Linked DNA regions of Methylomagnum ishizawai. The protein of the gene in region 2 interacts with the protein of the main gene of each other region in a pairwise test. Links are inferred from orthologs where the notes say so. Each region holds a gene or a part of one and is shown on either strand. Other genes may lie near its edges.

What was found. The genes of interacting proteins can lie anywhere in the genome.
Region 1: the proteins of ligA (region 2) and leuS interact in binary tests that used the Escherichia coli proteins (3 or more experiments, as listed by UniProt). The link is inferred for Methylomagnum ishizawai from one-to-one orthologs.

Annotation. Positions count from the first base shown.
Region 1 is NZ_AP019783.1:4,151,088-4,156,362, forward strand. What follows is about bases 1,212-4,351. They hold leuS (leucine--tRNA ligase), read left to right. Parts: upstream 1,212-1,547; coding sequence 1,548-4,151; downstream 4,152-4,351. Other genes in these bases: K5658_RS18710 (two-component system sensor histidine kinase NtrB), read right to left, coding at 1,212-1,378; K5658_RS18720 (LPS-assembly lipoprotein LptE), read left to right, coding at 4,156-4,351. Outside these bases: more of K5658_RS18710, read right to left, coding at 1-1,211; more of K5658_RS18720, read left to right, coding at 4,352-4,680; holA (DNA polymerase III subunit delta), read left to right, coding at 4,677-5,275.
Region 2 is NZ_AP019783.1:252,983-258,116, reverse strand. Bases 1-2,999 are described here. They hold ligA (NAD-dependent DNA ligase LigA), read right to left. Parts: upstream 2,513-2,999; coding sequence 488-2,512; downstream 1-487. Other genes in these bases: K5658_RS01065 (cell division protein ZipA), read right to left, coding at 2,509-2,999; ubiD (4-hydroxy-3-polyprenylbenzoate decarboxylase), read right to left, coding at 1-371. Also shown: more of K5658_RS01065, read right to left, coding at 3,000-3,318; K5658_RS01060 (hypothetical protein), read right to left, coding at 3,392-4,351; K5658_RS01055 (DNA-methyltransferase), read right to left, coding at 4,348-5,134. UniProt on the Escherichia coli protein: DNA ligase that catalyzes the formation of phosphodiester linkages between 5'-phosphoryl and 3'-hydroxyl groups in double-stranded DNA using NAD as a coenzyme and as the energy source for the reaction.

The DNA.
Region 1 (5,275 bases), 3.9 Mb from region 2 along the record:
CGATTTCCGTGGGCGACACCGGCCCGGCACCGAGGGTGAGCCGGCGGCGTTCGGGCGGGACGGCTTCCATCGCCTCCATGGCGTTGAGCATCAGGTTCAGCAGCACCTGCTGCAAATGCACGCGCTGGCCCCAGACCGGCGGCAGGGCGGTGGGAAGATGCCGGACCACGGCGATCTTGCGCCGGGCCAATTCCTGGCGGGCCACGGCCAGGGCGGCATCCACCACGGCCTCGACCGCCACCCATTCGCGGCCCGTCTCGCGCCGCCGGACCAAATCGCGGATGCCATGCACCACCTCGGCGGCGCGTTGCGACAGGCGCAAGGTCTCGTCGATGGCTTCGGCCAGGCGGGGATGGTCCTCGAACACGGCGTGGAACCGGAGCTTGGCCCCGCCCAGGTAATTGGCGATGGCCCCCAGGGGTTGGTTGAGTTCATGGGCCATGGTCGCGGCCAATTCGCCCGCCACGGTGAGGCGATGCACATGCAGCAATTCGAGCCGCTGTTGTTGCAGACGGTCCTCCAAAGCCTTGCGCTCGCTGATATCGCGCAGGATGCCGGTGAAATGGAGGCCGCCGCCATCGAAACCGCCGACGGCGATTTCCACCGGGAACACCGAGCCGTCCTTGCGCAAGCCCGACAATTCGCGCCCGCAGGAAAGGCTGCGGTTGGGGCTGGACATCCGGGTCTTGGCGAGCAAGGCGTCGTGCGCCTCCCGTAGCGGCGTGGGCATGAGCTGGTTGACGTTGCGCCCGAGCAATTCATCGACCGTATAGCCGAACATCTGGGCGGCGGCGGGATTGCACAGTTCGATCGCCCCCTGGCCGTCGATGGTGACGATGCCTTCCACGGCGGTGTCGAGGATGGCCCGCAACCGGGCCTCGTTGCGCCTGAGCTTTTCCTCCAACACCCGCCGCCCGGCGGCCTCGGCCTCCAGATGGGCGACGGCTTCGCGGTGGCAGGCGATTTCGCGCTCCAGCCGGGCGTTGATCCGCGCCAACTCGGCGGGGCTGGGCAGGTACAAAGCCCGGCGCAGCACCGGCCACAACAAAATGGCGGTCCCCACCGACACCGCCGCCGTCACCGCCTTCAAGATGCCCTGCACGGCGTAATCGGGATGCCACAGCACCCAGATATCGAAGAAATGGGTGGTGCCGCAGGCCAGGATGAAGCTGGCGAACAGGATGAACATCCAACGGTAGACCAGATCGGTGCGCCGCCGCACGAAGAAGGCCAACCCGAACGGGATCGAATAATAGGCCAGGCCGATCAGGGCGTCGGAAACCACATGCAGTTCGATCAAGCCCCGGCTCCAGATCAAGCAATTGCCATGGGGTATGAAATCCCCGCGCGCGAACCAGGAGAGGAGGGTTTGGGACATGGTGCGCTCTCCGTTCAAGGAAGCCCAAGGCGATGGCATCAATCATAGACCGGCGGACCGTGGCGTTGGCGGCGGCGCGGCATGAAACCACGCGGCTCCACCGAATTGCCCCCGCCGCCTAGGCTCTAGTATGCTTCCCGGTTTCCATCCCCCGACCGAATCCCGACGTATGGACGACACCTACCAGCCCTCCGAGATCGAAGAAGCCACCCAGAAGCGCTGGGAAACGCAAGGCGTGTTCCGCGCCGTGGAAGACCCCAGCAAAGAAAAATACTACTGCCTGTCGATGTTCCCCTATCCCAGCGGGCGGCTGCACATGGGCCACGTCAGGAACTACACCATCGGCGATGTGATGTCGCGCTACCAACGGATGCGCGGCAAGAACGTCCTGCAACCCATGGGCTGGGACGCCTTCGGCCTGCCCGCCGAGAACGCCGCCATGGCGAAAGGCGTGCCGCCGGGCGATTGGACCTTGGACAACATCGCCTACATGAAAGACCAGCTCAAACGCTTGGGCTTCGGCTACGACTGGGAACGGGAAGTCGCCACCTGCAAGCCGGAGTATTACCGCTGGGAGCAATGGTTCTTCCTGCGCCTGTTGGAGAAGGGGCTGGTCTATAAGAAAACCTCGCCGGTCAACTGGTGCCCGCACGACGCCACCGTGCTGGCCAACGAGCAGGTCATCGAGGGCTGCTGCTGGCGCTGCGACACCCCCGTGGTCCGCAAGGAAATCTCGCAGTGGTTCATGAAGATCACCGCCTACGCCGAGGAACTGCTGGCCGAGTTGGATGGCATGACCGGCTGGCCGGAACAGGTCCGCACCATGCAGGCCAATTGGATCGGCAAGAGCTATGGCGTGCGTTTCGCCTTCCCCTACACCCTGGACGGCAAGGACGAACTGCTGTGGGTCTACACCACCCGCGCCGACACCCTCATGGGCGTGACCTTCTGCGCCGTGGCCCCGGAACACCCCTTGGCGACCCATGCCGCGAAGGACAACCCCGAACTCGCCGCCTTCATCCAGGAATGCGCCCAGAGCGGCACCGCCGAGGCCGACATGGCGACCATGGAGAAGAAGGGCATGGCGACTGGCATCAATGTCACCCATCCCATCACGGGCGAAGCCGTGCCGGTCTGGGTCGGCAATTACGTCCTGATGGGCTACGGCGAAGGCGCGGTGATGGCGGTCCCGGCCCACGACGAGCGCGATTTCCATTTCGCCCACAAGTACGGCCTGCCGATCCAGCAGGTCATCGGGCACAAGGACGGCGGCGCGGAATTCAACGTCGAGGCTTGGCAGGATTGGTACGGCGATAAATCCGTGGCTGTTTGCGTCAATTCCGGCCCCTACGACGGCCTCGCCTACAACGAAGCGGTGGACGCTATCGCCGCCGACCTCAAGGCCAAAGGCTTGGGCGAGAAGCAAGTGAACTTCCGCCTGCGCGACTGGGGCGTCTCCCGCCAGCGCTATTGGGGCTGCCCGGTGCCGGTCATCTATTGCGACGACTGCGGCACGGTGCCGGTCCCGGACGACCAACTGCCGGTGGAACTGCCCAAGGGCGTGGAGATTACCGGCATCGGCTCGCCCCTGGCCCGGCTGGAATCCTTCGTCCACGTCGATTGCCCGAAGTGCGGCAAACCCGCCCGGCGCGAAACCGACACCTTCGACACCTTCATGGAATCGTCCTGGTATTTCGCCCGCTACGCCTGCGCCGACAATGGCGAGGCCATGCTCGACGAGCGGGCCAATTATTGGCTGCCGGTGGACCAATACATCGGCGGCATCGAACACGCCATCCTGCACCTGCTGTATTCGCGCTTCTATCACAAACTGCTGCGCGACGCCGGGCTGGTGCAATGCGACGAACCCTTCGCCAACCTGTTGACCCAAGGCATGGTCGTGGCCCCGACCTTCTACCGTGAAGAACACGGCAAGAAAGCCTATGTCGGCCCGACCGAGGTCGATGTCAGCACCGACGACAAAGGCCGCATCACCGGGGCCACGCTGAAAGCCGACGGCGCTCCCGTCCTGGTCGGCGGCACCGAGAAGATGTCGAAATCCAAGAACAACGGCGTCGATCCCGAGCATCTGGTCCAGCGCTACGGCGCGGACACCGTGCGCCTGTTCACCATGTTCGCGGCCCCGCCCGAGCAATCGCTGGAATGGTCGGATTCCGGGGTGGAAGGCGCGTACCGCTTCTTGCGGCGCTTGTGGCGGCAGGTCGCGGCCCATGTCAACGAAGGCCCGGCCCCGGCTTTGGACCAAACCACGCTGGACGAAGGCCAAAAAACCCTGCGCCGCCAAGTCCACGAAACCCTGCGCAAAGTCACCGACGACATGGGGCGGCGTTTCACCTTCAACACCGCCATCGCGGCCAATATGGAACTCCTGAACGCGCTCGCCAAATTCGAGGATTCGAGCCCGCAAGGCCGCGCCCTGCGCCAGGAAGCCCTGGAACTGGTGGCGCTGATGCTCGCGCCCATCGTGCCGCATATCGCCGAACATCTGTGGGCCGAACTCGGCCACGCCGACACCATCGCCACCGCGCCCTGGCCGCAATGGGATGATTCCGCCCTGGTCCAGGACAGCCTCGAATACGTGGTCCAGGTCAACGGCAAGCTGCGCGGCAAGATCACCGTGGCGGTGGACGCGCCGAACGAAGCCATCCAAGCCGCCGCCCTGGCCGACGCCAACGTCCAGCGCTTCACCGAGGGCAAGCCGCCCAAGAAGGTCGTGGTGGTCCCGAAGAAGCTGGTCAACATCGTGGTATAGGCCCATGGCACGACGGCTCCGCCTCGCCGCTCCGCTCTCCGCCGCCCTGGCGCTGGCCGCTTGCGGCTGGCACCTGCGCGGCGAAATGCCGGGCACCAAGCTCGAAAACACGCTCTACCTCTCCGGCATCACCAACAAGAACCCGTTCTATGGCGACTTCAACCAGACGCTGAACAACCTCGGCGGCGCGTTGGCCCCGACGCCGGGACTCGCCAGCGCGGTCGTCCATATCACCTCGGCCGCCCACACCCGCCGCCCCATCACCCTGAGCCAGCAAGGCCGCGCCAACACCTTCGACCTGACCTACCGGGTCGTCTACGATGTCCGCAGCCCCAAGGGCGAAATCCTGATCCCGCAACAGGAACTCGAAATCCGCCGCGACTACTTCAACGACCAGACCACGCCGCTGGGCCAGGGCTACGAAGAAGACATGTACCGCCAGGAAATGCAGAAGGAAGCCGCCCGGACCCTGCTGCGGCAGGTGTCCTACACCCTCCGGCAGCAGCGCAAAACGGCGAACCCGACGTGAAACTCTATCCCGAACAGTTGGAGGAACACCTCAAGCGCAAGCTGCTGCCGATCTACCTCCTGAGCGGCGACGAGCCCCTGCAATTGACCGAGGCCGCCGACGCCCTGCGCCAAGCCGCCAAGGCCCAGGGCTATGCCGACCGGGAATTGTTCTACGCCGACGCCGGTTTCGATTGGGCCTTGCTGCGGGAGGCCACCGACGCCTTTTCCTTGTTCGGCGAGCGGCGCTTGCTCGACCTCCGCATCCCCGCCAAACCGGACAAGAACGCCAGCGCCGCCCTGCTGCGCTACGCCGAGCGCCCGCCGGAAGACGCCATCCTGGTCGTCAGCACCGCCAAGCTGGCCGCCGCCGACCAGAAGGCCAAGTGGTGCCAAGCCATCGACAAGATCGGCGCGGTGATGCAGGTCTGGCCGTTGGAAGGCGAAAAACTCCTGCGCTGGCTGGACCGCCGCCTCAGTACGCGGGGACTCTTGGCCGACCACTCCGGGCTGCGCCTCATCGCCGTCCGCACCGAGGGCAACCTGCTCGCCGCCGCCCAGGAAATCGAGAAACTGCACATCCTGCATGGCCGGGGCAAGCTGACCGACGAGCAGAT
Region 2 (5,134 bases):
TGTTTCACCAGCTTGGCCGGCATGTTCAATACCTGCTTGAACAGCGGCAGCTTGTCGAACATGTCGCGGAAACCCTTGGGCGGGTCGGGTTCCTTGAGGAAGGCCAGCAGCCTGCCGACCTCGCGCAGGGCGTCCACCGATTCCTGGCCCATCCCCAGGGCCACCCGGCGCGGTGTCCCGAACAGGTTGCCGAGCAGGCGGTGTTGGCTGCCCTTGGGTTGCTCGAACAAGAGCGCGGGGCCGCCCGCTTTCAAGGTGCGGTCGCAGATTTCGGTGATTTCGAGGTAGGGGTCGGCTTCCAGGCGGATGCGCTTGAGTTCGCCTTGGGCTTCCAGGGCTAGGATGAAGTCGCGGAGGTCGTGGTATTTCATGGCGTCGATGATGGCTGGACGGGATGGGGCATTCTAACGCGCCGTCGCGGCGCTGGGGTCCGGGCATGAAAAAGGCCGCTGAGGGCGGCCTGTGGAAGGTATTTCCGGTGGCGGGTTCAGGCCGCGCCATCCAACAAAGCCAGGAACCCCGCCTCGTCCAAGACCTCGACGCCCAATTCCCGCGCCTTGGCCAGCTTCGAGCCGGGATCGGCCCCGGCGATGACGGCGCGGGTATTTTTGGAGACGCTCCCCGCGACCTTGCCGCCCAGGGCTTGCAGCCTGGCCTTGGCTTCCTCGCGGGATAGGGATTCCAGCGTGCCGGTGACGACGAAGGTTTGGCCCTTGAGCGGCAATTCGGCGGCGGGCGGCAACTCGGGCATCGGTTCCCAGTCTATTCCCGCCGCCAGCAGCGCCGCGACCACTTCCAGGTTATGGGGTTGGCGGAAGAAGGTGTGGATATGGTGGGCGACCGACGGACCCACGTCGGGCACGGTTTGCAGGGTTTCCTCGTCGGCGGCTTGGATGGCGGGGAGTTCGCGGAAATGCGCGGCCAAGGTCTGGGCGGTGACTTCGCCCACCTCGCGTATTCCCAAGGCGTAGAGGAAGCGCGGCAAGCTGGTGTGTTTGCTCTTGTCGAGCGCGGCGACCAGGTTTTCCGCCGATTTGCGGCCCATGCGCTCCAAACCGGCCAGTTCATCGACCTGGAGCCGGTAGAGGTCGGCCACGGTTTTGATGAGACCCTTGTCGAGGATTTGGTCCACCAGCTTGTCGCCCAGGCCGTCGATATCCATGGCCCGGCGCGAGGCGAAATGCTTGATGGCTTCCTTGTGCTGGGCCGGGCAATACAAGCCGCCGCTACAGCGGGCGATGGCCTCGCCTTCGGCGGTTTCCACCTCCGAGCCACATACGGGGCAGTGCGTGGGCAACTCGAACAGCGGGACTTCGGTGTCCCGTAATTCCGGGAGGCTTTTCACCACTTCCGGGATGACATCGCCCGCCCGCCGCACCACCACGGTATCGCCGACCCGGATATCCTTGCGCCGGACTTCGTCGATATTGTGCAAAGTGGCGTTGGTGACGGTGACGCCGCCGACGAACACCGGCTCCAACCGCGCCACCGGGGTCAAGGCACCGGTGCGTCCGACTTGCACCTCGATGGCGGTGACGCGGGTGGTGGCTTCCTCCGCCGGGAATTTATGGGCGATGGCCCAGCGCGGGGCGCGGGCCACGAAACCCAGGGTTTCGCGCTGGTCCAGCCGGTCGATCTTGTAGACCACGCCGTCGATGTCGTAATCCAGCCCGGCCCGCCGCGCCCGCAGATCGCGGTAATAATCGAGGCAGGCCGCGCTGCCCTGGACCACATGCGATTCGGGGTTGACCGGCAAACCCCAGGACTTGAACCGCGCCATCAGTTCGCTTTGGGTGGCGGGCAGTTCGGCGGTGGGATAAGCGCCGTAGCCATAGCAGAAGAAAGCCAGGGGCCGGGCGGCGGTGATCTTGGGGTCGAGCTGGCGCAGGCTCCCGGCGGCGGCGTTGCGCGGGTTGGCGAAGGTTTTTTCGCCCAGCCGCCGCGCCCGTTCGTTCAGTGCCTCGAAACCGGCCTTGGGCATGAACACCTCGCCCCGCGCCTCGAACCGCGCCGGCCAGCCCGCGCCCGCCAAGCGCAGCGGCACCGCGCGGATGGTGCGGACATTGTGGGTGATGTCCTCGCCGGTCTGGCCGTCGCCACGGGTCGCGGCCCGCGCCAGGAGGCCGTTTTCATAGATGAGGCTGACGGCCAGCCCGTCCAGCTTGGGTTCGACCAGATAATCCAGCGCCACCCCGTGCAAGGGCTTTTGCGCCCGCCGCTCGAAATCGGCCACATCCCCGTCGGTGAAGGCGTTGTCCAGCGACAGCATCGGGACTTCGTGGCGGACTTCCGCGAACGCCTTGAGCGGGGCCGAACCCACCCGTTGCGTGGGCGAATCGGGGGTCCGCAGTTCGGGATGGTCGTGTTCCAGCGCGATGAGTTCGCGCATCAAGGCGTCGAATTCGGCGTCTGGAATCACCGGCGCGTCGAACTTGTGATAGCGCTCGTTGTGGAATTCGATCTGTCCGCGCAATTCGGCGGCGCGGTGCCGGGCGGATTCGGGGGTGTTCATGAGTCTTCGCAGGCGTCTTCCAGCAGGCCGCGCATATGGGCGATTTTGTCCTGGGTCAGGGGCTGGCGTTTTTCATCCCACTCGGCCCCGCCCAGCCGGTTCGCCAGCTTGTGGCTGGTGCGGACCAAGTCGTCGAACACCGCGATAGGGTTGGATACCCGGTCGGGCTGGAAGAACAGCACCACGCCGGGGCATTCGAAGGCTTCCATGTTGTCCATCGGGAAGGTGCCGGGTTCGACCAGGCTGGCGACGCTGAACAGGGTTTCCCGGAACTTGCGGTCGTAGCGGTGGAAGATGCCCATGCTGCCGTGGATCAAATCCAGGTCGAGCAGCGCGTCGCGGAGGTCGTCGCCCTGGAAATAGCGCCGCCCGCCGCTCGCCACCACGCTGACCTGGATCAAGACCGGGATCGGGGCGCTGCCGGTGGTTTTCTTGGGTTCCGGTGGGGTTTTCGCGGCGGCTTCGGGTTTGGATTTGGCCGGTGGTGGCTCGGGGGCGGGCTTGGATTCCCCGAAGTCCAACAGATCGTTGTCGAGATCGTCGTCCAGGCCGTAGGCGGCGGGTTCCGGCGCGGCGGGTTTGCGGCCCTTATAGCCCAGGCTTTCGAATTCGTCGTCGTCGGGGTCTTGATAACGGGATTTGGGCGGCGGGGCTTCCTGGCCGGGGTCGTAGCCCAATTCATCGTATTCGCCGCGGCGTTGGAGGAAATCCAGCAGTTTCTGCCGGTGGCGGCCCCAGATATAGATGCCGGCGATCACCAGGAGGCCGATCACCAAGAGGACGATGCGAATAGTATCTCTGTCCATTGGGTTTCCTCGGATGGGAGGTTGGTTATTTATGAAAAGGGTTCCACGATTTCAATCGGTTGGATTGGAACCGCTAATGATCGTCTTCTTGATTCGTATCGATAGCAACTTCATCGAGGTCCGCGCCATGCTTGTTTAAAAGATGGCGCAAATCGCTATAGAAGAAGTGGTCTATGGTCTTGATATGTTTGGAGAGCGTAGGGTCTTCCAACATGCTGGGTCGGATATCACAGTAATATACGCCATCCAGGGAGTTCAATTTGAAAGTATAAGCTTTGAAATGGCCGGGCAAGAATGTAGAGTTAATGCCGTACTTGTTCTCGTGTTTGCTGTTCTTGCGCTGCACATCGTTCAAGAAGATAGCGATGTGCGGGAGATTGGTTTCGGTAAGCTTGTTATATAGGAATTTATCGACAAATATTTTATCGATCCGGTCCTTGCTTGAAGTTTTGACCGATCCGATGATTTTCAATTCGCCCGCTTCGCTGATGAGCAGGTCATGTTGATAATTGGATTTGAATAATTCGGTTCCATCGAAGTCCTTGACTGGGACCCGCACCGTTCCAGAAACACACTCTATTCCCAAATCTAAAATCAATAGCCGTATCAGCCTTTCAAACAGGTCGCCGTTTAGTTTTCTGGCTTGATTCGATTTGCCAGCAGGTAATGCGTCGAGAGTTGCGCCTATGGATTGTTGGATTGTGTAAATAGTGTAAATTATATTATGCCGAAGCGCGGCTGACGGTGTTTCCCGGTTTTTTAGTTTCTCTATCGTATGGAAAAATTGCTCGGTAGCCGATGCGAAGGATTCGGCATCATACATCAACGAGGAATTTAATGGCCTTGTGATGTTGAAATGCCCATCCTGCTTATATTGGAAAAATTGGTAATGGCTTTCGTTCTGAGAAACAATGCGGGCTTGCAGGCCGGTTTCTATGAATTCCAGGTATCGAGTGCAAAATTCAATATAACCGGCTATAGATTGGAAGTGTTTTTTATTGGAGGCGTGTTCTACCAAATTAGAAAGATTCATCGAATAGATTCCCTTCTTTCCGCCGTTTTCCGGTCATGGGAAATCCATTCTTCCTTGCTCATCCGGCGGACGTTTTCCAAGCGTTCGATAGCCCATCGATTGTATTGGGCATCCAGATCACACCCCATCCAACGGCGTTGTAATTGCTCCGCGACCACGACCGTGGTTCCAGAACCGGAAAATGGATCGATGATTAAATCACCTTGGTTGGAGGAAGCCAGGACAAACTTACGCAATAATTCTTCCGGCTTTTGGGTGGGGTGCGGGGTTTTTTCGCCCATCCCGTTGCAAGTGGTGGGAATATCGATCACATCCTTGGGTTTGGCTCCTTTGGGGTGCGGCATCCAGTTTTCGCGGGGTTTGTTGCCGCCTTTGCCGTAGGCGCTGGTTTCGGCTTGTGGATGCGAGGGGTATTTCAGGGTGTGTGCCCCATAAGGTACCCGAACATCGTCGATATTCAGCGTGAATTGGTCTGATTTGCGGAAATGCAGGATGCTTTCATGGGAGCGTCCCCAGTCGTTGCCTAGGTTGGCTTTGTTTTTGTAGTGCCAAATCAACCAACGGCAATGCTTGAAGTATTTGGAAGCTGGGTGTTTTAAATCGGCGAGGATTTCGGAGAAGCCGCAGACATATAGAGCGCCGGTCGGTTTTAGTATCCGCGAGGCTTGGCCAATCCAGCGCATGGACCATTCGATATACTGCTCTTGGCTATCGAAACTGTCCCAGTCGGCCTTTTTGATATTGTAGGGCGGGTCGGCAAACACCAAGTCGATACTGGCCGTT